2 regions of the Paenibacillus sp. FSL P4-0176 genome follow, and region 1 is predicted to be linked to the other one. Evidence: riboswitches for the same ligand, from Rfam matches in the RefSeq annotation. Region 1 holds a riboswitch; the other holds the start of a gene.
The links. Region 1 has a riboswitch for glycine ahead of gcvT (glycine cleavage system aminomethyltransferase GcvT). Riboswitches for the same ligand answer to the same signal wherever they lie in the genome.
Positions count from the first base shown of each region.

Region 2: it holds a riboswitch for glycine, as region 1 does, so the genes downstream of both, sdaAB (L-serine ammonia-lyase, iron-sulfur-dependent subunit beta) here and gcvT (glycine cleavage system aminomethyltransferase GcvT) in region 1, are expected to answer to the same signal.

Region 1 covers NZ_CP150242.1:5,606,152-5,612,482, forward strand. Annotated here, with positions in the region: gene MKY95_RS25950 (PTS mannitol transporter subunit IICB) at 1-1,111, opposite strand, end outside; gene gcvH (glycine cleavage system protein GcvH) at 1,531-1,923, opposite strand; glycine riboswitch at 2,268-2,390, shown strand; gene gcvT (glycine cleavage system aminomethyltransferase GcvT) at 2,711-3,847, shown strand; gene gcvPA (aminomethyl-transferring glycine dehydrogenase subunit GcvPA) at 3,844-5,199, shown strand; gene gcvPB (aminomethyl-transferring glycine dehydrogenase subunit GcvPB) at 5,337-6,331, shown strand, end outside.
Region 2 covers NZ_CP150242.1:532,381-538,711, forward strand. Annotated here, with positions in the region: gene MKY95_RS02540 (hypothetical protein) at 1-737, shown strand, start outside; gene MKY95_RS02545 (collagen-like triple helix repeat-containing protein) at 942-2,717, shown strand; glycine riboswitch at 2,852-2,976, shown strand; gene sdaAB (L-serine ammonia-lyase, iron-sulfur-dependent subunit beta) at 3,257-3,946, shown strand; gene sdaAA (L-serine ammonia-lyase, iron-sulfur-dependent, subunit alpha) at 3,936-4,874, shown strand; gene MKY95_RS02560 (ABC transporter permease) at 5,062-6,276, shown strand; gene MKY95_RS02565 (helix-turn-helix transcriptional regulator) at 6,331-6,331, shown strand, end outside.

The sequences.
Region 1 (6,331 bases):
TTGGCAGGGTTCCTTGACTCTTCATGTCTTTCATCCGACTGGATGCGGACTCCAGATCTTCGTCCTTTTGTTTACCCGTTTTCAGCAACACTGCTGCAACCAGGAAAGAAACGACGGCTGCTACAAGCACCCCTGCGAACATCGGTAGGTATCCACCTTTTGGTGTTAAGAAGAAATACGCGATAATACTACCCGGTGATGGTGCTGAAACAAGTCCTGCTCCGGTGAGCATGAATGTTAATGTACCTGCGACGCCACCCGCAATTGCGGCAAGAATCAGAATCGGTCTCATCAGAATGTAAGGGAAGTAGATCTCATGAATTCCCCCGAAGAAATGAATGATTACGGCACCCGGTGCAGAAGATTTGGCCATTCCGCGTCCGAAGAAACAGTAAGCAAGTAAGATACCAAGTCCCGGACCCGGGTTTGATTCAAGCATGTATAATACGGATTTCCCTAATTCTCTCGCTTGATCTGTTGCAATTGGTGTAAGAATCCCGTGGTTGATTGCATTGTTCAGGAACAATACTTTACCTGGTTCAATGATTAGGTTGACCAGCGGCAGCAAACCAAGATTCATTAAGCCTTGTACCCCGGCAGATAATACTTTGCTAATCGCTTCTACAGCAGGCCCGATGCCCAGTAGCGCAAAAATCCCCAATATCCCACCAATAATACCGGCTGAGAAGTTGTTAACAAGCATTTCAAATCCGGCTTTAACTTTACCTTCAATGGATTTATCAAACTTTTTAATGATCCATGCTGCCAGTGGTCCGGCAATCATGGCACCGAGGAACATCGGAATATCACTACCCACGATGACCCCGATGGTCATAATGGCACCCACGACACCACCACGCTGACCATGCACCATCGTACCCCCGGTGTAACCAATTAACAGTGGCAGCAAATATTTGATCATCGGATCGACTAGCTGTGCAAGCGTCTCGTTAGGGAACCAGCCTGTTGGAATGAACAGAGCTGTAATTAATCCCCAGGCGATGAACGCTCCCATATTTGGCATGACCATACCACTCAGGAATCGGCCAAAACGCTGAACACCTACCCGTAGCCCACCTTTGGAATTGGACGATTGGTCCAAATTACTCATTGTATTATCCTCCTTGGATCAAGTGATTATGATTTATGAAAGGGGTATCATTTCTCCCCTGCTGTAATCCTAAGCGAGAATGCTCTCCTGTTCAATGAAATGAAAGCGTACTTTCGTCATGAACAATGATGACAACATTAGGTTATGTAATCGTTTTAATGGATGCATAATGGCTGAACCCATTGATACACAAGGCTTTTCTTGCCTATGACTTTTATCATTTCCAGAATAATTTTCCTACCTATAGCTTGGTCCAATCTGGTGATGTACATCCACAATCTGCTCAAATCCGCATTGGAAACCATTCTTGGAAAGCACAAAAAACCTGTGCAAGCATCCGGCTCACACAGGTCGAAACAATATGAAGCTCATATCATTTAATTATAAAATATATGTTAATAAGTACAAGTTCGTTGATACTATTCTTCCGTATGTTTCCGATACGCGTCTGCATTCATCAATGTAGACAATGCTGCTGTCAGATCTCCCTCAACACGGATCTCAATCATCCAGCCTTCCTCGTAAGGAGAGCTGTTCACAAGTTCAGGGGAGTCCTGCAACGAATCATTCACTGCAATAATTGAACCTGTGACGGGAGAGAACAAGTCCGAAACCGTTTTGACCGATTCGATCGTTCCAATGCTGTCCTCTGCTTTTACATTGGTTTCAAGGTCAGGCAATTCCACAAACACAATGTCACCCAGCTGATGCTGCGCGAACTCGGTAATGCCAATACGTACAGTATCCTCCCCTACGGTTTGCACCCATTCGTGCTCTTCACTGTACAGGAAATCACTTTTCAATTCGCTCATCGATATCCGCCTCGCTTTTCATTAAATGAGTGCATGCGTTCTTTGACCTTAACCTTTTTCCCAGAACATAGCGTATGACATTTTTGAATCAAATGTCAAGATACCTCACAATTTATTTGCTGAACACCTCTAAATCCTGTAACCGGATTACACTCTTTCTTCATATACTGGTGAATATTAGAATAGTAAGCGCAGTCTTTTTAAATAGACGAACAATAATATCGAAAGAAAAATAAATATTCGGTTTTTAATTATTATCTATGACATCGTTCTTGACATCAGCAGTGGATTCACGTTTTAATGAGAGGAGTAAAAGTGTTTATTGGACTATGTTATACCCGCGGATGAATGTAAAGGGAGAGATTACCCGTGACACCCGATTCGGGATGTACATGAGGTAACGCCGAAGGAGTAAACCACCGATAAGCGGAGGTGAATCTCTCAGGCAAAAGGACTTTTACGGGACGCAACTCTGGAGAGCATCTATTCGCCCTGTGCGGGCGTTATGATCACCCAAGGGGAAACCTGCTGCACAACGCAGCGGGGTAACTCTCAGGTACAAGGGACAGAGCCTTAGAATACAGCGTGCTACTTGGCATGCCGATTCTTTGGCCTGTCCTTTTCCTTTTTCCCAAAAAACGAAAAACAGGATGTAGAACGGCGCTGCCATAGCTGCCTTACCATACTTATGTGATGAAAATATCTAGCTAAAAATTTAAAAATACCCTGGTTCATTGATCCACGATTGTATATCCGGCCGGCTCACGGCCCATGACGAGGTGATTTGATGTCCGATTTGCTTAGAACACCACTCTTCCCACTATATCAGCAATACGAAGGCGTACGGTGCATTGATTTTGGAGGCTGGGAGCTTCCGGTACAATTTAGCGGAATCCAGAAAGAACATGAAGCGGTACGCGAGCGCGCGGGACTGTTCGATGTATCCCATATGGGCGAATTCACGGTACAGGGTGAGCAGGCTGAAGTTTTTTTGCAACAAATGATGACTAATGATGTGACCACGCTGGTTCCCGGTCAAGCCCAGTACACCCTGATGTGTTATCCAGATGGCGGTGTGGTGGATGATCTGCTCGTGTATAAGCTGGAAGATCAGCATTATATGCTTGTGGTTAACGCCTCCAACATCGACAAGGATTGGGCGTGGCTGCAAGAGCACTTGATCCCCGGCGTAAGTATGACCAATGATTCGGAGCAGACAGCGCTGCTCGCCTTGCAAGGTCCACTGGCTGTAGACATTATCGGGAAAGTTACAGATACGGATCTATCCTCGATTGAACCGTTTCGTTTTGTTCAGGATGCTGAAGTATGTGGAGTAAAATTACTGTTGTCCCGTACCGGTTATACCGGTGAAGATGGCTTTGAGCTATATGTTCCTGCGGACCAGGCCGCTGTGGTCTGGAATGGATTAATGCAAGCCGGTGAAGGTTACGGACTCGTACCAACCGGACTTGGTGCCCGGGATACACTGCGCTTTGAAGCAAAGCTCCCTCTGTATGGACAGGAATTGTCGGCAACTATCTCTCCACTCGAAGCTGGCGTAGGTATGTTTGTGAAGCTGAATGCCGGACCTTTTATCGGACACGAAGCCTTGTTACAGCAAAAAACTGACGGGCCCGCCCGCAAACTGGTCGGCATCGAAGTGTTGGAGCGCGGTATTCCCCGCCCCCACTATCCGATTTACGCCGAAGGCGTACAGATTGGTGAAGTGACAACAGGCACACAATCACCTTCATTGAAGCGTAATCTGGGTCTTGCCCTCATCGACAGCAAATACGCTGCGCTGGGAACCCCACTTGAGATTGAGATCCGCGGCAAGAAACTAAAAGCCGAGGTCGTAAAGACCCCTTTTCATAAACGGACACGTACGTCGAAGACACCTACTCAAGGAGCTGATCAAGCATGAGCAAGCACCGTTACATTCCCATGACTGAGCAAGATCAGAGCGCCATGCTCGCAACCATCGGTGTGGATACGCTGGAGGATTTGTTTCAGGACATTCCAAAAGAGATTCGTTATCAGGGCGAGCTACCTGTATCCTCCAAACTCGATGAATATGCGCTGACACGTCACATGTCCAAACAAGCCGGCGCCAACGCCAATTTTGAAACACACGCCAGCTTCCTCGGCGCAGGCATATACGATCATCATGTTCCTTCCGTCATCAATCATGTCATTTCCCGTTCCGAGTTCTACACTGCCTACACACCTTATCAGCCTGAGATCAGCCAAGGTGAACTACAGGCCATTTTCGAATTTCAATCCTACATCTGTGAATTAACCGGTATGGCTGTAGCCAATGCCAGTATGTATGACGGCGCAACAGCTTTTGCGGAAGCCGGTAATTTGGCCGCAGCGGCAACTCGTCGCAAACAGCTCATCGTACCCCGTACCGTTCATCCGGAAGCCCGTCAGGTATTGCAGGCATATGCGCACGGACTCCGTCTGGAGATTGTCGAGATTGGTTATAAGGATGGCGTCACTGACTGGGATGCCCTGCAAACCGCCATATCAGACGATACCGCTGCTGTCATGATCCAGAGTCCGAACTTCTTCGGTGCCGTGGAAAATGTGAAGCAGGCTGCCGACCTCGTGCATGCGCACAAGGGCCTGCTCGTTGTAAGTGCCAACCCGCTATCGCTGGGTCTGCTGGAAGCCCCAGGCAAGCTGGGTGCCGACATCGTTGTTGGCGATGCGCAGCCCCTCGGTATCGCCGCTTCACTCGGCGGCCCGACATGCGGATATTTCGCCGTGTCCCAGCCTCATATGCGCCGAATTCCTGGCCGAATTGTAGGCCAGACCACGGATCGCAACGGCAAACGTGGTTTTGTACTCACACTGCAAGCACGTGAACAGCATATCCGCCGCGAAAAAGCGACATCCAACATCTGTTCCAACCAAGCTTTGCTTGCACTCAGCGCATCTGTGTATATGTCCATCATGGGTAAACAGGGTATGATCGATGTCGCGGATCTGAATTTGCAAAAGAGTCATTACACCCTGAATACATTAACTGCAATTCCTGGAGTTTGTCTTACTTTTAATGCACCAACATTTAATGAATTCGTGATTAAACTTCCTGAAGGAACAGACGTGGATGCTCTTCAGTTGAAACTGCTGGATGCAGGCTTTATTGGTGGCTACGAACTTGGACGTTATTATCCTGAGCTTGCCGGACATATGCTGATTGCTGTTACCGAACGGCGCACTAAGGAAGAGATTGACGAATTCGCACGAGCATTGGAGGGATCGCTGTGACTCAGGAAACGACGACGACAACGACAACATCGGTACACGGACAATCGAAAACAGGTACCTCTGTCTCCACCTCGGTTCAACCTGAGACGGATACAACATTTAGTGCACAGACCTTATCTCCTGCTCCAGAAAAATCATTGATTTTTGAACTCAGCAGCCCCGGACGTGTCGCTTATTCCTTGCCAGAATGTGACGTTCCTCGCCAGTCTGCCGATACGTTGATTCCCCGGGAAATGCTCCGTTCGGAAGCAGCGGCACTACCGGAAGTGTTCGAGGTAGATGTTATTCGACATTATACTGCGCTCTCCCGTCGCAACTTCGGTGTAGATAACGGATTTTATCCACTGGGCTCTTGTACGATGAAATACAATCCAAAGATCAATGAGGATGTTGCTCGTTACAATGGATTCGCCAAAATCCATCCGTACCAGCATGAATCCAGCATTCAAGGTGCACTTGAACTGTTATATACGTTGCAAAACGACCTTGCAGGTCTGACAGGTATGGACGCTGTGACCCTGCAACCAGCCGCTGGTGCTCATGGAGAATGGACTGGACTTATGATGATTCGTGCCTACCACGAAGGTCGTGGCGAACAACGTACCAAAGTCATCGTGCCCGATTCCTCTCATGGTACCAACCCGGCAAGTGCAACCGTTGCAGGATTTGAGACTGTGACAATTCCGTCCCGTGCAGACGGACTGGTCGATCTGGACGCACTCCGTGCAGCCGTTGGTTCCGATACAGCAGCATTGATGCTGACAAACCCGAATACACTTGGTTTGTTCGAGAAAGACATTCAGGAGATTGCATCCATCGTACATCAGGCTGGTGGCTTGTTGTACTACGATGGAGCCAACTCCAATGCCATTATGGGCATTACCCGTCCGGGTGATATGGGCTTTGACGTGGTGCATCTGAACTTGCACAAAACGATGAGTACGCCTCATGGCGGTGGTGGACCAGGCGCCGGACCAGTCGGCGTGAAGAGTCGTTTAGTTCCGTTCCTGCCTAAGCCAATGGTAATCAAAAATGATGATGGTATGTATGCATTCGATCGTGAAGGCGATCAATCCATTGGGCGGGTAAAAGCCTACTACGGCAACTTCGGTATTTTGGTACGTGCCTATGC
Region 2 (6,331 bases), 2.2 Mb from region 1:
AACAACCTAATCAAACCCAGAAGCAAATATTGCTCGATCAACTAGAGCGGTTACGTACTACGCATGATGTGAATATGATGGGACAGGAGAAACTTCATGGACAGGACGTCATTCATATTGAATTGACACCAAAAGAAGAAGGCGCATTCTCCATATCTTCAGAGTATTGGGTAGATCCCAAAACGTGGATGATTGTCAAAGTAAACAGCGCGTATGGGGATGGAAAATCAGAAATGGTCTATGATCCGATTCAGTATGACCCTGAATTCACAAAGGATACTTTCGTAATTGACATCCCTAAGGAGGTCGATGTGAAGGACTTGACCGATATGATGCAGAATTCCGAAGTGACCCTAGAGGAAGCGGAAAAAGCGTTGGAACAGCCGTTCCTACAGGACATGAGTGGAGAATTCGAACTATCACGGATCGAAATGTCTACATCGCGCGGTGAGCTGAGCAGAGATGAAGTAACCTTGTATTATGTAAGTAACGACAAGGTAGAAGTCAGCCTGACGGTATTCAAGATGCCGGAAGAAAATGTGGACGATACACTAATACCGGATGAAGCCGAGATTAAGGTTCGTAACACCGAGGGTTCATATATGAAGAGCATTCGGAACATATCATGGAGTGAGAATGGCTTACGGTACTCCATCATGGGTGAAAACGAAGGATGGACAAAGGCAAAGTTGCAAGCTTGGGCGGAAGCACTGACCCTTCCCAATCCGTCTAGATGAGCTAAAGAATAATAAGGTTGCCGCAGAAACGAAGCGGCAGCTTTTTTTGTATATTCTCCTTTTGGTGTGGTGGATATCTATTCGATCTCCTTTCAGTCCATTCCAAAAAGGCAAGAGGCAACTTCACGTTTACAGTTCAATATGCATATTCATAGAAGACAATCTTGATTTGGTGATGGAGGCAGGAGAAGGGGGCATCGCAGGATGGCTGTTTTATCAACAGGGCCAATAGAAAATAATATAGTGGTGGGAAGCGGCGAGCGTCCTACACAGAGAATTACAGTGAAATTAGACAATTGGAGTCTCACTAGTTTCTCTACCGTTCTGGTTCAAGGATATTATTTGAATGGTGTTCGCACACTATACGTTGAGGAATTGTTTAATGTTTTGCCTAACCAGGTTATAACAAATGACTATTATGCAGATTTGGATGCATTTGAGTTTATATTTATCACAGGTGATGATACGGAGGATGAAGTTCAGATTTCGGTATGGGGGAAAAACGAGAACGGTCAACTGGTAACGGCACATCGTTTGGTGTCTGAGGAATTGTTAGGAGCGAACCCCGGTCTAGTCGGGGTAACGGGTGCGACTGGAGCTACAGGGACAGCAGGGGTTGCGGGAACAACTGGTCCTACAGGGGCTACAGGTGTTACAGGACTGACAGGAGTTACTGGTCCTCCTGGAGGAACTACGGGATCGACGGGAGAGACCGGTGTCACTGGGACCACGGGGGAGACAGGATCTACCGGAGTGACGGGTATTACTGGGAGTACAGGAATAACAGGAACGACTGGAGTCACCGGGAGCACAGGGGAGACAGGGTCTACTGGAGCCACAGGTGTCACCGGTAGTACGGGAATAACAGGAACGACTGGGGTCACTGGGGCTACAGGTGCGACAGGCGTAACTGGGGCGACCGGAGTTACTGGAGATACGGGAGCGACAGGACTGACAGGAACGACTGGGGTCACTGGTGTTACAGGCGCAACAGGCGTAACGGGGACGACCGGAGTTACTGGTGTTACAGGCGCAACAGGCGTGACGGGAGCGACCGGAGTCACTGGAGATACAGGTGCGACAGGATTGACGGGGGCGACCGGAGCTACTGGTGCAACGGGAGTTACGGGAACGACCGGAGTTACTGGAGCTACGGGAGTGACAGGCGTAACGGGGACGACCGGAGTTACTGGTGTTACAGGTGCGACAGGCGTAACGGGGACGACCGGAGTTACTGGAGATACGGGCGCGACAGGACTTACAGGAACGACCGGAGTTACTGGGGCTACAGGTGCAACAGGCGTAACAGGGGCGACTGGAGATACTGGTGTTACAGGTGCAACCGGATTGACGGGAGCAACAGGAGTCACTGGAGATACAGGCGCAACGGGAGTAACAGGGACGACCGGAGTCACTGGTATTACAGGTGCGACAGGCGTAACGGGAACGACCGGAGCCACAGGGGTTACAGGTGCGACAGGCGTGACGGGAACAACCGGGACGTCCGGAGTAACGGGAGCAACGGGAGCGACCGGAGTCACAGGGGTTACAGGTGCGACCGGATCAACAGCAGCTTCTGCTCCTGCGGATTCTTCCTTGTTTGCTGATAGCCAAACCACGGCGTTGGGTCTTTCATTAGTAGCTGAAACGACGATTCAGACACTTAATGTACCTGTAGTGGCAGGTCAACGCGTGAAAATCGATAATAGTACACAAGTAGCAATAGTTGTAGGATCTAACTGGAGTATTGCGTATAACATTAATCTGAGACGTAACGGAGTTTTAATTAATCAATTGCAACTCTCACGAACCGGTAATGCTTCGGGAACGTTGAGGTTTCTTTCCTCCAACACTTACGTGGATACATCCCCGACTACAACGACTAATGCATACACGATAAGTATCCAATTTACGACAACTAGCAACGTCACGAGTGCCTCAGCGGAAGTGAGAAATCTGAATGCTATTCGTTTCAGTTAAAATAGACATCGAACTTATGATAATTACACGTTACTTTTGTTGACATATATGATATTGTACATTACTCTATGGGTATACTTGATCAAAAATTTAGAAATATACCAATTCGAATCGAATTAAGATAATACAGCGGATGATAACGAGCGGGAGAGACCTGGGTTAGCCGAGCAATATGGCTAGTGTTCAGGCACCGAAGGAGCAAGCTACTGCGCACCCGGCGCAGTGGTTAATCTCTCAGGTAAATGTACCATCGTTGGACGCAACTCTGGAGAGTGCGCGAACTGCGCCACCCAAGGGGTATATGATCAGTCAACCCGGTGAACTTGTCTGTAATCGCAGGCAGTGTACCCTTGTCGTGAGACACTGCTGATCGTGAAACTCTCAGGTATCGAGGACAGAGAGAGGGCCTGAGGCCTTCTTCTGTCCTTTTTTGATGTCATCATATCCAAAATAAGGGACATTGTGGATGGAACTCCGGGATCGAAATGACGAATACATTTTACAAATATGAATCATGATTAATAATGGAGGGTTACAAGGTGCGATTTAAAGATGTTTTCTCAATTATTGGTCCGTCGATGACGGGGCCTTCAAGTTCACATACAGCTGGAGCGGCAAGGTTAGGGAGAATTGCTCGACAGTGGCTAGGATGTACGCCAGATCGTGCTCGGCTGACGCTGTACGGTTCATTTGCAGATACGTATCAGGGGCACGGAACAGATCTGGCACTGATCGGCGGTCTGCTGGATTATGTCACAGACGATCCGCGTATCCCGGATGCAGAGCAATACGCAGAGGAAGCGGGCATGGAGGTTGAGTTTTATACAAGTGGCCTGCCTGCTCCTCATCCGAATACGGTCAAAATTGAGTTGTGGCATGGAGAACGTGCCTGCTCCTTAATCGGTGCATCCATTGGTGGTGGAAGCGTATCCGTGCATTCGATGAATGATTTTCGTGTTCAGATTAGTGGTGAGTTTCCAACACTCGTTCTGCGGCATGCGGATAAAGCGGGCGTACTCGCGTCAGTGACGTCCACGATCAGTTCATCCGGGGTTAACATCGGGTATATGCAGGTGGACCGGAAAGCCCGTGATGGCGAAGCGCTTACCGCGATGGAAATGGATGGTGTGCCTAATCCTGATATGCTCAAGCGTCTAAGGGAGCTGGACCATGTATTGGACATTCGTGTCATTGATTTGAAGAGAGGAGTTGATTCGGATGCGGTTTAAACATTTGCACGAACTGAATACGATCTGTACAGCAGAATCCAAAACCATTGCTCAGCTGATGATCGAGGAGCAGGTTCAGGAGACCAATACACCGGAAGCGGATGTTGTGAAGCAGATGTCTGAATATTATCAGGTGATGAAGGAAGCGGTACGCAAAGGGTTAACGGAAGATACGACATCACGCAGTGGATTAACAGGTGGAGACGGCAAAAAAATGGCCGAGTACATTCGCAAGGGTGAGACTTGTTCAGGAGATGCTTCCGCACTTGCCATGGCGTATGCCCTGTGTGTATCTGAAGTGAATGCCTCCATGGGCCGGATCGTGGCAACACCAACAGCCGGTTCCTGCGGCATTATCCCGGGTGTTTTTATCAGTTCACAGGAGCGATTTGGCTGGACGGACGAACATTTGGTGAACGGGTTGTTCTGTGCGGGAGCGATTGGTTATGTTATCGCCAACAATTCATTTATCTCCGGCGCCGAGGGTGGCTGTCAGGCGGAAGTGGGTTCCGCTATCGGCATGGCTGCGGGTGCCATGGTTGAACTGCGTGGAGGTACACCGGAACAGGTCGTTCATGCCGTTGGTTTGGCGTTAAAAAATACACTGGGCCTTATCTGCGATCCGGTCGCAGGCCTTGTTGAAATCCCGTGCATCGTCCGTAATGGACTGGGTGCAGTTACGGCGCTGGCTGCGGCTGACATGGCCCTGGCCGGAGTGCGTAGTGCCATTCCGTCAGACGAAGTCATCGATGTCATGCTGGAAGTAGGCAGTGCGATGCCGAGCCGCCATCGGGAGACAGCCCAAGGTGGACTGGCCCAGACACCAACCGGCCGCAAAATGATGCAGAAGTTGGCTAAACCGAAGGCAAAGCGTGCAGAGCCTGAGACGGAGTCGTCTACTGAAAATGATGCAGAACCTAAGACGTAATAGGATTGATATGAAAAGCCGGTACAAATCTTCCTGGTGAAGAGATGTATCGGCTTTTTTTGTCTTTTTCCAACGAAGAAAAACAAAAAAACATTGACGATCTATATATCGATTAGATATATTAATTGTTGTCATATATCAATGCGATATATATAGGAGCGAAACAAAATTAAAGGAGATGGATAGAATGAAAGGTATTTTCCAGACGAGTCTGCTGTTTTTGAAAAACGGAGCCACCATTGTAGGTTTAATTACGGCTGTGCTGTTTCAGGTTTTTTTTAACATCATCTGGCTTAGCGGATACGACCAGGTTAACGAAAGAATGACTCAATTGGCTGTCACCATCGTGAATGAAGATGGGGTAGCGGCTGAACCAGTGGCTAAGTCTTTGGCGGCAGGTCTGAATTTCGAGATCAAACCATCTGAATCGATGCAAGAAGCACGACAGATGTTAACGGATCGGAATGTGTACATGATTATTGAGATTCCATCAGGTTTCATGCAACAGGCAGAAGACTTGTCAAAACCGATGACAGTGAAGTATGTGATGAACGAATCAAACGTGGCTACCGTGAAAAGTGTGATGCAGAACGTAGCCGCACAAGTTACAGCGACGTTGAACCGTGAAGTACAAGAGAATGGCATTCGCGGAGTGCTGAATCAGTCCGGTATGACTGCTGATCAATCCGATGCGCTTGCGGTAGGGTTATCTTCACGCGTGGAGGCAGAGGTGGAGCGACTGAATCCTGTTGATAATTTTGCTTTCTCCATGGTACCGATGTTGATTGTAACCGCTACGTTTACCGGAGCAATGTTGCTTGGCATGAATCTGCAAAAAGTGTCTGGAGAACTGAGTGGCAGGGCAGGGAAATGGGAGCGCTTCTGGGCCCGCAACATCGTTAATGTTGGTGCGGCATTTATCGTCTCGCTCGTTGGATCGGGGATGATGCACATTATGGGGGTATCGTCAGCAGCCGGTTGGTTCATGTTATGGCTGTTCCAGTTGCTGGTCACCATATCTTTTATACTCATGGCTCAGTTGAGCTTGTTGTTGCTTGGCAATGCTGGGGCTTGGTTAAACAGTGCGCTGTTGCCTCTGCTGATGCTGTCCTCGGGATCAACGATTCCGCGAGATGTAATGCCTGACTTCTACCAAGTGATCGGTCATTATCTGCCAGCGACTTATGCCGTAGAAGGGATGATGAACCTTGTGCTCGGAGGAAACGGAATTGGCCGGGATGCGATGTTGCTCGCCGTAATCGGTGGTGTAACACTGACTCTGGGTGCGCTTTGCATCTGGATCAGACGCTCCGGCCCGGTACGTTCTGAAGCTCGTAGGGAGGACCAGCCTGCTGCTGTGCCTGTTGCTCTGAAAGCAACCGTTTCGTCATCTGATCATTGAACAAGGGGTACTGATTGTGATACGTTAAGGGGAATGGAAAGGAGCGGTACACCGA